One region of the Paenibacillus sp. FSL H7-0714 genome, then DNA from elsewhere that is predicted to be linked to it. Evidence: riboswitches for the same ligand, from Rfam matches in the RefSeq annotation. Region 1 holds a riboswitch; each other region holds the start of a gene.

What was found. A riboswitch is a leader RNA that binds a small molecule or an ion and turns the genes downstream of it on or off. The one in region 1 is predicted to bind cobalamin.
Region 2: another riboswitch for cobalamin. It lies ahead of NST34_RS10725 (RCC1 domain-containing protein); the one in region 1 lies ahead of metE (5-methyltetrahydropteroyltriglutamate--homocysteine S-methyltransferase).
Region 3: another riboswitch for cobalamin. It lies ahead of NST34_RS02370 (anaerobic ribonucleoside triphosphate reductase); the one in region 1 lies ahead of metE (5-methyltetrahydropteroyltriglutamate--homocysteine S-methyltransferase).

Annotation. Positions count from the first base shown of each region.
Region 1 covers NZ_JBBOPT010000001.1:5,244,510-5,247,794, reverse strand. The annotation lists gene NST34_RS23505 (DedA family protein) at 1-541, shown strand, start outside; gene NST34_RS23500 (undecaprenyl-diphosphate phosphatase) at 591-1,451, shown strand; cobalamin riboswitch at 1,612-1,817, shown strand; gene metE (5-methyltetrahydropteroyltriglutamate--homocysteine S-methyltransferase) at 1,972-3,285, shown strand, end outside.
Region 2 covers NZ_JBBOPT010000001.1:2,465,948-2,469,232, reverse strand. The annotation lists gene NST34_RS10725 (RCC1 domain-containing protein) at 1-1,501, opposite strand, end outside; cobalamin riboswitch at 1,824-2,016, opposite strand; gene NST34_RS10720 (thioredoxin domain-containing protein) at 3,075-3,285, shown strand, end outside.
Region 3 covers NZ_JBBOPT010000001.1:536,570-539,854, forward strand. The annotation lists gene nrdG (anaerobic ribonucleoside-triphosphate reductase activating protein) at 1-93, opposite strand, end outside; gene NST34_RS02370 (anaerobic ribonucleoside triphosphate reductase) at 90-2,075, opposite strand; cobalamin riboswitch at 2,293-2,527, opposite strand; gene NST34_RS02375 (MTH1187 family thiamine-binding protein) at 2,902-3,210, shown strand.

The sequences.
Region 1 (3,285 bases):
ACCGATTCCTTCCGAAGTGATCCTTCCTTTTGGCGGATTCATGACAACCACAACGAATTTGACCATTCCTGGTGTAATTATTGCTGCTACGCTTGGCTCACTGCTGGGTGCAGTAATTCTCTATTATATCGGTCGTTTGTTGGATGTAAATCGCTTGGAAAAGATCGTTGAACGCTGGGGCGGCCTACTCCGGATTAGCAAAAAGGACATCCACAAGGCTGACGCTTGGTTTGACAAATATGGCTATTGGACCGTATTATTTTGTCGGATGGTTCCACTAGTGCGTAGTTTGATTTCGATCCCTGCAGGGATGTCGGGCATGAAATTTGGAGTGTTTATGATCTTCACAACGATTGGTACGCTGGGATGGAATCTATTGCTGGTGCTTATTGGTGCGGCATTGGGTGAGTCCTGGGAAGACATCGCCATGTATATGGATATGTACTCCAACGTAGTGTACGTGCTTCTTGCAGGTGGAGTAGTGATCCTTGGGTATTTGTTCTTCCGCAAGCGCAGCCGGAAAATGAACACCGAAGGTTGAGCCGAGAAGGACTTATAGATAAAAGTTATGATTAAAAGGAGGAGAACAAATGGAGCTATTAACGATTATTAAAGCTATTATTTTGGGAATTGTTGAAGGATTGACTGAATTTGCTCCGGTATCCTCCACAGGTCATATGATTATTGTTGATGATATGTGGTTAAAATCGACAGAGTTATTTGGACAATATACGGCCAATACGTTCAAAGTGGTTATACAGCTGGGGTCAATATTAGCAGTTGTAGTTATTTTTAGAAATAGGTTCATTGAATTGCTGGGCTTAAAGCGCTTCAGCCGCAAGCAGTTGGATCCTGTAACCGAGCAACAACCACAGCTTGAAAAAGGCGGCCACCTGAAGCTTACACAGGTGCTTGTAGGTTTAGTGCCAGCAGGCGTGCTGGGGGTTCTGTTTAATGATTATATTGACGAGCATTTATTCTCTACATCCACCGTGTTAATCGGTCTAGTAGTCGGTGCTGTATTAATGATTATTGCGGATCTATTCGGACCAAAGAAGATTCAAACGGAGAGTGTCGATCAGATTACATATAAGCAGGCGCTAGGTGTTGGTCTGGTCCAGTGCTTCTCCTTGTGGCCGGGATTTTCTCGTTCCGGGTCGACGATTTCTGGTGGTGTTCTTCTGGGTATGAGTCATCGCGCTGCTGCTGATTTCACGTTTATTATGGCTGTTCCAATCATGGCAGGCGCCAGTTTACTCTCACTGATGAAGAACTGGCAATATTTCACCATCGATGCCCTGCCGTTCTTCATTGCAGGCTTTATCAGTGCCTTTGTATTTGCACTATTATCGATGCGTTTCTTCTTGAAATTGATCAACCGGATTAAGCTTTTACCATTTGCTATATATCGCATAGTACTTGCTGCAGTAGTATATTTCGTGTTTTTCTAAATCCGTTATAAGGAATCGATATAACAAAAGCCCCCGTAATCTATTGCAGATGACGGGGGCTTTCACGTATGATGACATCAGATTTAAGACACTCACTTTATCCTTATAATTCTCGCATAAACGCTTACCGTCCTTAAAAGGACGCTGAAGGCGTTTTAGCTTGACAATATCGGAGACAGGTGCTTGCCGGAAATTAGTAATTCGGTAGGCTTAATAGGGAAATTCGGTTTGAAGCCGATGCGGTCCCGCCACTGTAACGGAAGAGTCCATAGCAACATATGTCACTGGCAATTTACTACTGCTGGGAAGACTGCTAAGGATGCTGACACCGCTAGCCAGGAGACCTGCCTGTTTCAACAGCACTGCTTCACCTACGGAGGATAGGAAGGTGTTAGACGTTAACCATAGGTATATTATGGGCGTCTTTCCCTTTGACTTTTTTAGGGAAGGGCGCTCTTTTTTAAAGGAATGCAAGTGATATCGAGTCCAAAATAAGAAGATGGAGAAGGGGAGCTGCAAAGTGACGAACAAAGTAAAAGTAAGCAATCTTGGCTATCCAAGAATCGGAAAAAACCGCGAGTGGAAGAAAACGTTGGAAGCCTTCTGGGCGGGAAAAATAAATGAGGAAGCGTTCCGTACTGAAATGACAGGAATTCAGCTTCAGCATTTGAAGACTCAGCAGGAGGCAGGCATTGATTTAATTCCGGTAAATGATTTTACGTTCTACGATCATGTGCTAGATACAGCTGTAATGTTCGGGATCGTACCTCCACGTTATGCGTATGATGGTGGCGATATTGGGCTTGATCTTTATTTTGCGATGGCTAGAGGAAATGCTGAGGCTACCGCTTGCGAGATGACTAAATGGTTCAATACGAACTATCATTACATCGTTCCAGAGATCGGTGCACAAACGCCGCGTCTGACCGAGAATAAACCATTGGCTGCTTATCGTTTTGCCAAGTCCCAAGCGGGAATTGAGGGTAAACCTGTGGTTTTAGGCCTTTATACATTCCTTAAGTTGTCAAAAGGTTTTGCATCTGCGGATATTGCGAAGATTGCTGCTCAGTTTCTTCCGGTTTACGTTCAGCTGTTGCAGGAACTGAAGCAAGAAGGAGTAAGCTGGGTACAAATTGATGAACCAGCGATTGTTACAGGAATTAATGAATCAGAATTATCCTTACTTCACTCGATTTACACAGAAATTGCTGAATCCGTGCCTGGATTAAATATTATTCTGCAGACTTACTTTGAAGCTGCTGAACCGCTGGAGGCACTGTTCAAGCTTCCGGTACAAGGTTTAGGTCTTGATTTTGTCCATGATGGCGGGACGAACCTGGCATCGATTGAACGTCTTGGCTGGCCTGAGGATAAGTGGCTGGGAGCGGGTATTATTGACGGACGCAACATCTGGCGCTCAGATCTGGATGCTAAGCTGCAGCTAATCGAGAAGCTGAGTGTACATGTATCACTTGATCGTCTTATTATACAGCCTTCTTGCAGTTTGCTGCATGTTCCGGTTACTGTTCAGGGTGAGGTGAAGCTGAAGGCCACCGTCAAGGCTGCTTTAGCTTTTGCTGATGAGAAGCTTAGAGAGCTTGGCCTGCTTGCTGCAGCCTTAGAGGGTGCAGCAGAAGCTGCTGCTGCGTTGACGGCCAGTCGTGAAGCCCTTACTGCCTTCCGTGCACTTCCTGAACGCGGTCGTAAGGATGTGGCCGAGCAAGTTCTCGGACTTACAGATTTACCAGACCAACGTAGCCTACCTTTTGCTGAACGCCTGAAGGTGCAGCAGGAGAAGTGGCAGCTGCCACTTCTGCCAACGACAACAATCGGA
Region 2 (3,285 bases), 2.8 Mb from region 1:
TATTTCCTCCCCAACTCCAAACAGTCCCATCTGACTTTAATGCTAAAGAATAATTCCCACCACCGCTAATAGCGATAATATCCCTTAGTAGACCTACCCCATTTCCCCCTTTTACTTGGACAGGAATACGACGTTCTACAGTAGAACCATCACCAAGTTGCCCATTATCATTCTGCCCCCAGCTCCAAACGGTCCCATCATCTTTTAATACCAAGTTAAAATTATCTCCTGAACTAATTGCTTTAATATTTGTCATTAAAGGAGCATCATTCGGTCTCATTTGCAATAAACGTGGAATATTACTACCTACGAGGGTTCCATTCCCCAGTTGACCGTGATTATTCCCCCCCCAAACATAAACATTTCCATTTGAAGAAAGTGCTATAGAATGTATCTCACCAACATCTGAAGCTATAATATTCGTAAGAGCACTCCCATTTACTCCTTTGATTTGTTCAGGAGTTGTAATAAGTTGTGTACTATCCCCTCCTACTTGCCCATATTGATTATCTCCCCATCCCCATAATGATCCGTTCGATTTAACAGCAAGAGTATGATAGTATCTACTGCTAATATTATTTACATTTGATAATCCATAAATGGAGGTTGGAGAGACAATAAAATCAGTCTGATCTCCAGCAGGACCTAAACCCAAAAAACCATAATAATTGAATCCAAAAGTCGTCACTGTACCGTCAGTTTTCAAAGCATATGTGCTATAAGTACCACCAGTAATGCCTTTATTCATCGCAACCACATCGCTGCCAGCTAACTGTATTGGTTTATTACTAGATGGAGTTATAAAGTCTCCCAACTGTCCCATTTCATTACTTCCCCATAACCATAGATCTCCATTTGCACCTATAAAACCACTCTTATCTATACCAGCATATATTTCCCCACCAACTTGTGCACCTTGAGTTAAAGATGGAACTGATCCATTAGTACTTTCACTTAAAAAAACAGTTTTCATTAAATGCTTACCATAAGTAGATTTAATTACACTAAAATCATCATATGTGGATTCAACTACCGTTAAATTTTGATATGTGGAGTTTATTACAGAATCTTGTTGATAACTCTCTTCACTAACAACTATAAATTTAAGAATGTAATTGTCTTTCAATTTTTCGCCATTTGTATTTGCAAGGGAGTACGGAGGTATATACAAGATATATTCTTTAGCGTTTTCCAAAGCAATCTGAGGGGTAATTATTAATTGATGACCTTTGATCGATTTCTTTATGTCTATCGACTTGTTACTATTAATATTCACTAAATTAATCAAATTAAAAAACTGACCTTCGCTAATACCCTGCGCAAATTCCACATTCAACGGAGAACCTTCTGATAGATCAATTGATTGTTCTTCAGGAATCAACTTCAATCCAACGAATGGCCCTTCTGATTTATTTCTACTATCTGCATTCACATAAGATATAACGCTATAAGATGCGATTAAAAGAAATAAGGCAAGCAAAAGTGCATTATATTTCTTCATATATTTTCTCTCCTATTAAATAAATTCGTTTTTACATATTGTACAATTGATACATTCAATTGTACAATATCATTTGACAACTGATTCTACTTTGCCGCGGTAAATATAGGAGAATTATCGATGGTGATACAACATCAGTAACCACTAATAGTACATATCAATAGCAGCACCGCTGAAGCTAACAGCGAACATTTTCCGTATTTATGAATCTTTGAAATCCATTAAGAATGAATATAATTAATTCCATATTCACTCTAATAACAGTAAAGCACAAAAAAAAAAATTGGACATGACAAAAAACACCTCCCCCATCCTCGTGGGATCTCTGAATTTATTTATGGCAGGTATTCTGACTTCGCAGTTTATTAAGAGTTACACCATCAACTGTTTTTAAAGTTAACAATGCAATTCTTAAGTGCGTTCACAGTGGCGGGACCGCGTTGGAATTTCACCAACATTCCCCTTTTAAGTCACATGGAAAGCTCTATGTGATCACCATAAATATTTATTTGGATAATATACCACAAAAAGAAAAAATATTCATATAATTATTTCTAATCACTTTTTTACCATTATTTTTACATGAGCATTTCGTATAATTCATATTTTGATACAGCGGCATGATCAGTCCGCAACGAAATCTCAGTGTTGTGTGAGATGAGCAATAAATGGGCAGACGGGCAGTATTTCGGTGAATCTAAAATTTTTAAGCGGCGCTTGGACTTGTTGCTTCGCGATGGCGAGTGCAGAAGTAAGTAACACAATCGCATTCAAATATTGGTCGATTGTCGCTATTTGAATCCTCCCAAACATGGAGCTGCTCAGCGGTTAAAAGGGTTTTTTTCGAGAATTGCAGCGTTCTACACTGGTTTGTTTATTGTAAAATTCCTTTTCACCTCAGCCTTCCTTATGCGGTAAACATAGCACCGGAGATTCGATTGACTGTTGTTTTGAACACCATTCCATATTTAAAGGACGAACAAGCGGTCATGCCTAAAGGACAATCTACTTGACCTGTCCGCAAACGAACAGCGGAATTTTAAACATGCCTTTTCGTGTCCCCAATTCGTCATGGGAAATCCCATTGAACAGCAGGGCGTGTCTTTGCATGGATCCTCGCTGGCAGTTCTTTTTCATTCCAGAGATTCATCGGGATAATAGCCTGTGCGTTGAGATGCCGTATCGCCACATAGTTTCATTAGGTCACATCCCGCATCCAGCATAAAGAATTTCACTTTGATTTCTTACCCACAAGCGTCTTAATCGCAGGTCCTGCATCTCCGTCGTTCACATGGGTAGGGTAACTTGAGTGCCATGGGAAGTTCACTCTTGGCATCGACGGCCAAGTGCAACTTATAGCCATACTACTTGACTTTACCCAAAATCCCTTTGTGTATCTAGGGCTTAGATTAATGCAAAATGCTCAATTCAAATAAAATCACAGTTTGAATAAAGAGAAGTCAAAAAGTAATTATATTAATATTTATGGATCATTATATGAGAACTTTCTCACATACAAAGTTTATTGGACTACCTTAGTATAAAATCCAACCATAAACAACTGAGGTGCTTGATGAAAAAGAACCACGTATTTTGGCTTGTAGGAGTAATTATGTTATGTTTAATTCTACTTTTGGCATTTACAGCATTTATGTCTAAAAGTGATGAATCCGAATTGAGGAAACTTCCATCTTTGATGGATGCTACTGGAAAAATCGAACTTAAAGTTGGTGACTTTCAGCTTTCTTCTCAGCCATCTATTGGTGATCCAAATGCTCCTATTA
Region 3 (3,285 bases), 4.7 Mb from region 1:
CGGGCAACGATGACGGCAGCCGCTGATGAAGAGGACGGCCCGCATGCCCTCTCCCTCGTTAATCGACTCCGGATAGTATCCGCAAATATTCATAAATGCTTAACGCGATCCCGTACTTCGGCTTGTTTGGCGGCATTGAAGCGGGTCTGATAGTCGCCAGTTAAATAACCTGTAACTCTGCGCAAACGACGGATGTGCACGTCATTCTCATGTGCGTTGCAGGAAGGACAGTTTGTCCCAATTACACCTTCGTATCCGCAGCTGGAGCAGCGGTCAATCGGATGGTTAATGCTGAAGTAGCTGACCTGTTGTTCTAGTGCATATTTAATGATTTTGATAAAAGCAGATGGATTGCTGCGGGCATTGCCATTTAATTCGACATAAGAAATAGCCCCGGCATTGCAGTATTCATGGAAAGGAGCTTCCAAGCTGATCTTCTGAGCAGCACCTAGATCGTAGTATACAGGGATGTGGAAAGAGTTCGTATAATACTCACGGTCAGTTACGCCCGGAATAGAACCCAGTACCTTGCGATCAATCTTGGTGAATTTGCCGGACAGGCCCTCTGCTGGTGTTGCGAACAAGGTAATGTTGAGATTAAGTTCCTCACTTTTAAGGTCGCAATACTCCCGCATGTGACGCACGATAGCCACAGCCTTGGCATGGACTTCCATATCCTCGCCATGGTGTTTGCCGTACATGGCTTTCATGCATTCCGCCATACCGATGAAGCCAAGCGACAGACTACCATGCTTAAGTAGTTCGCCTACAGAGTCTTCAGGAGCGAGATTTTCGCCGCCTTCCCAGACGCCTTCTCGCATCATGAAATCGGATGCTTTAGCTTTTTGCGCGCTTTGGATGTGGAACCGATGAAGAAGTCCTTCCAGCGCAATATCCATATAGTGGTTTAGATCCTCATAGAAGCCAGCTTCATCTGCGACGGTACGTCGGCCTGTTACTGTGCCGTGTGCCAGACCGAGCCGAACCAGATTCAGTGTATTAAAGGAAAGGTTGCCCTTCCCGGAGCAATGATTACGCCCAAAACGGTCACCGAGCACTCGGGTGCGGCAGCCCATTGTAGCAAATTCCGTATCAGGATCACTTGGATCATAATACTGCAAGTTGAGCGGAGCGTCCAGATTAGCGAAGTTCGGATATAGTCTGCGTGCAGAACATTCCGCCGCTTTTAGGAACAATTCATAGTTAGGATCACCTTGCTGTTGATTGACTCCTTGCTTGCATTTGAAGATTTGAATCGGGAACACAGGTGTTTCTCCGCTGCCAAGTCCGTTCATCGTTGCTGTTAGCAGGGAGCTGATCACAAGCTGACCTTCTGGTGAAGTACAAGTACCATAATTGATGCTGGTAAACGGAATTTGCCCACCGGATCGGCTGGACATGGTGTTGAGATTATGTACCATACTTTCAGCCGCTTGCAGGGTTTCGATTTCGGTTTCCTTTAGTGCAAAACGAAACGCTTTTGGATATAACTCCGCCAGATCGGTCCGACTCATTGTAATCTCGCCCAAAGAATCATTAGCTTGTCCCTCATCAAAATAATCCAGACCCTTGCGGAACAGCTTAGCGAAGGATTTGGTTACATAAGGTGCAAGATCATAGTCGAGCTTATTTGCGGATACGCCGCCATATTGAGCATTTTGCTGGGATTGAAAAATAATTGCTACCAGTGACATAGCTGTCATTATGGAGTTCGGAGGACGAACACTGCCGTTGCCGGTGTTGAAGCCTTCGCGGAGAAGCTTATCAAACGGGATAAAAATGCAGTTAGTCGTTCCGATTGCGTATTGATCCAGATCATGCACATAGACGACATTGTCATCAATGGCTTGCACTAGCTGCGGTGGCATCGAAAAGTTGCGGGCGTACCATTTTGAATATTCACTGCCGAACTTGCTCATTTTACCGGAGAAACTCTCTCCGTTCAAATTGGCATTCTCGCGCAGCAAGTCCAAATCCCGGCTGTCGATAATATCGCGTCCTAAATCAATGAGCTCATCTAAAAGAACTTCTCGTGCATTTGTTGTACCGTTAAATTGTCTCTCCAACAACGTCATTGTATAGCTCTCCTCTCAGTCTATCGTCCTATCATTAAGAAGTGGGGCCGCAAAAGCGGCCGTATATTCATTGTGATCTCATAAAAAAAGCATCCTCTAGCGAGGATGGCAGAAAATGCCCGATGCGTTATGTAAATATCCACACAGATATTTGTAGTGGCCTCTAAGAAGATGACCGCATGCGGACACCGTTCCTGTTCCTCGCAGGCACTCATAGTTGGTGTCGTCGAAACAGGCAGGTCTCCTGGCTTCCGTAGGACCTCTCAGCGCCTTCCCAAGGGGGCTCTTACCCCTCAGTGGCTTCTGCCAGGAGATCTGCCCATCTTAAGCTTCTAAAAGCTTGTAAGGGGCATCCGGTTACAGTGGCGGGACCGCAGCGGATTTTCACCGTACTTCCCTATTAAGCTCTAATTCCGATAAAGGATCAAAGCGCCTGTCTCCACTATATTTTGTTGTCGTTAGATAAAAATAACCCAAGATGTTGTGTTTGTAAACAGTTTTTTAGAAAACCCGCGCGGGGAGCGGGTTCTTCAAAAGTACTCCACAAATGATCCACAGGCTGTCCATAAGTAATCCACAATTGATCCACAGGCATATAAAAAATGATTCATAAATTGTCCGAAAAGATGCCACAAAGAGTCCATAAATGTAGTGCAGATGACCCTAGAATTCATGTTAGAAAAAATACTTGTGGCGAAAGTCATATTTCGGAGAATTTTGGGGAAAGAAGAAGGGGCATAATAAAGCTGAGATCATTTGTGGGAGAGCGGTGGAGTTGTTACAATAGAAGGAGACACATACTTTAAAATTCCGAGGAGGTATTCTCATGCCTATTGCTGAAGTAACCGTTATTCCGATTGGAACAGGTAGTACGAGCCTTAGCAGCTATGTTGCGGATATGCAGCGAGTGCTGAAGACGGTAGAAGGGATTACTTATGAGCTTACATCCATGGGTACAATCATCGAAGGGCCTCTTCAGCGTATTTTTGCTGCAGTCGAAGCGCTGCACGAGTCTCCTTTTGCCGCAGGTGCAGAGCGTGTCTCTACCTCACTTAAAATAGACGACCGCCGCGATAAACCCTCCACTAGCCGTGGAAAGCTGGAGTCTGTGGAGCGTAAACTACAGGTGGAATAGCAGTTTGGGAGAGTAGGGAAATAGGGAGAAATAGGCTTGCGTTTCTGGCTGAAAGTTGTATAATATTTTTTGTTT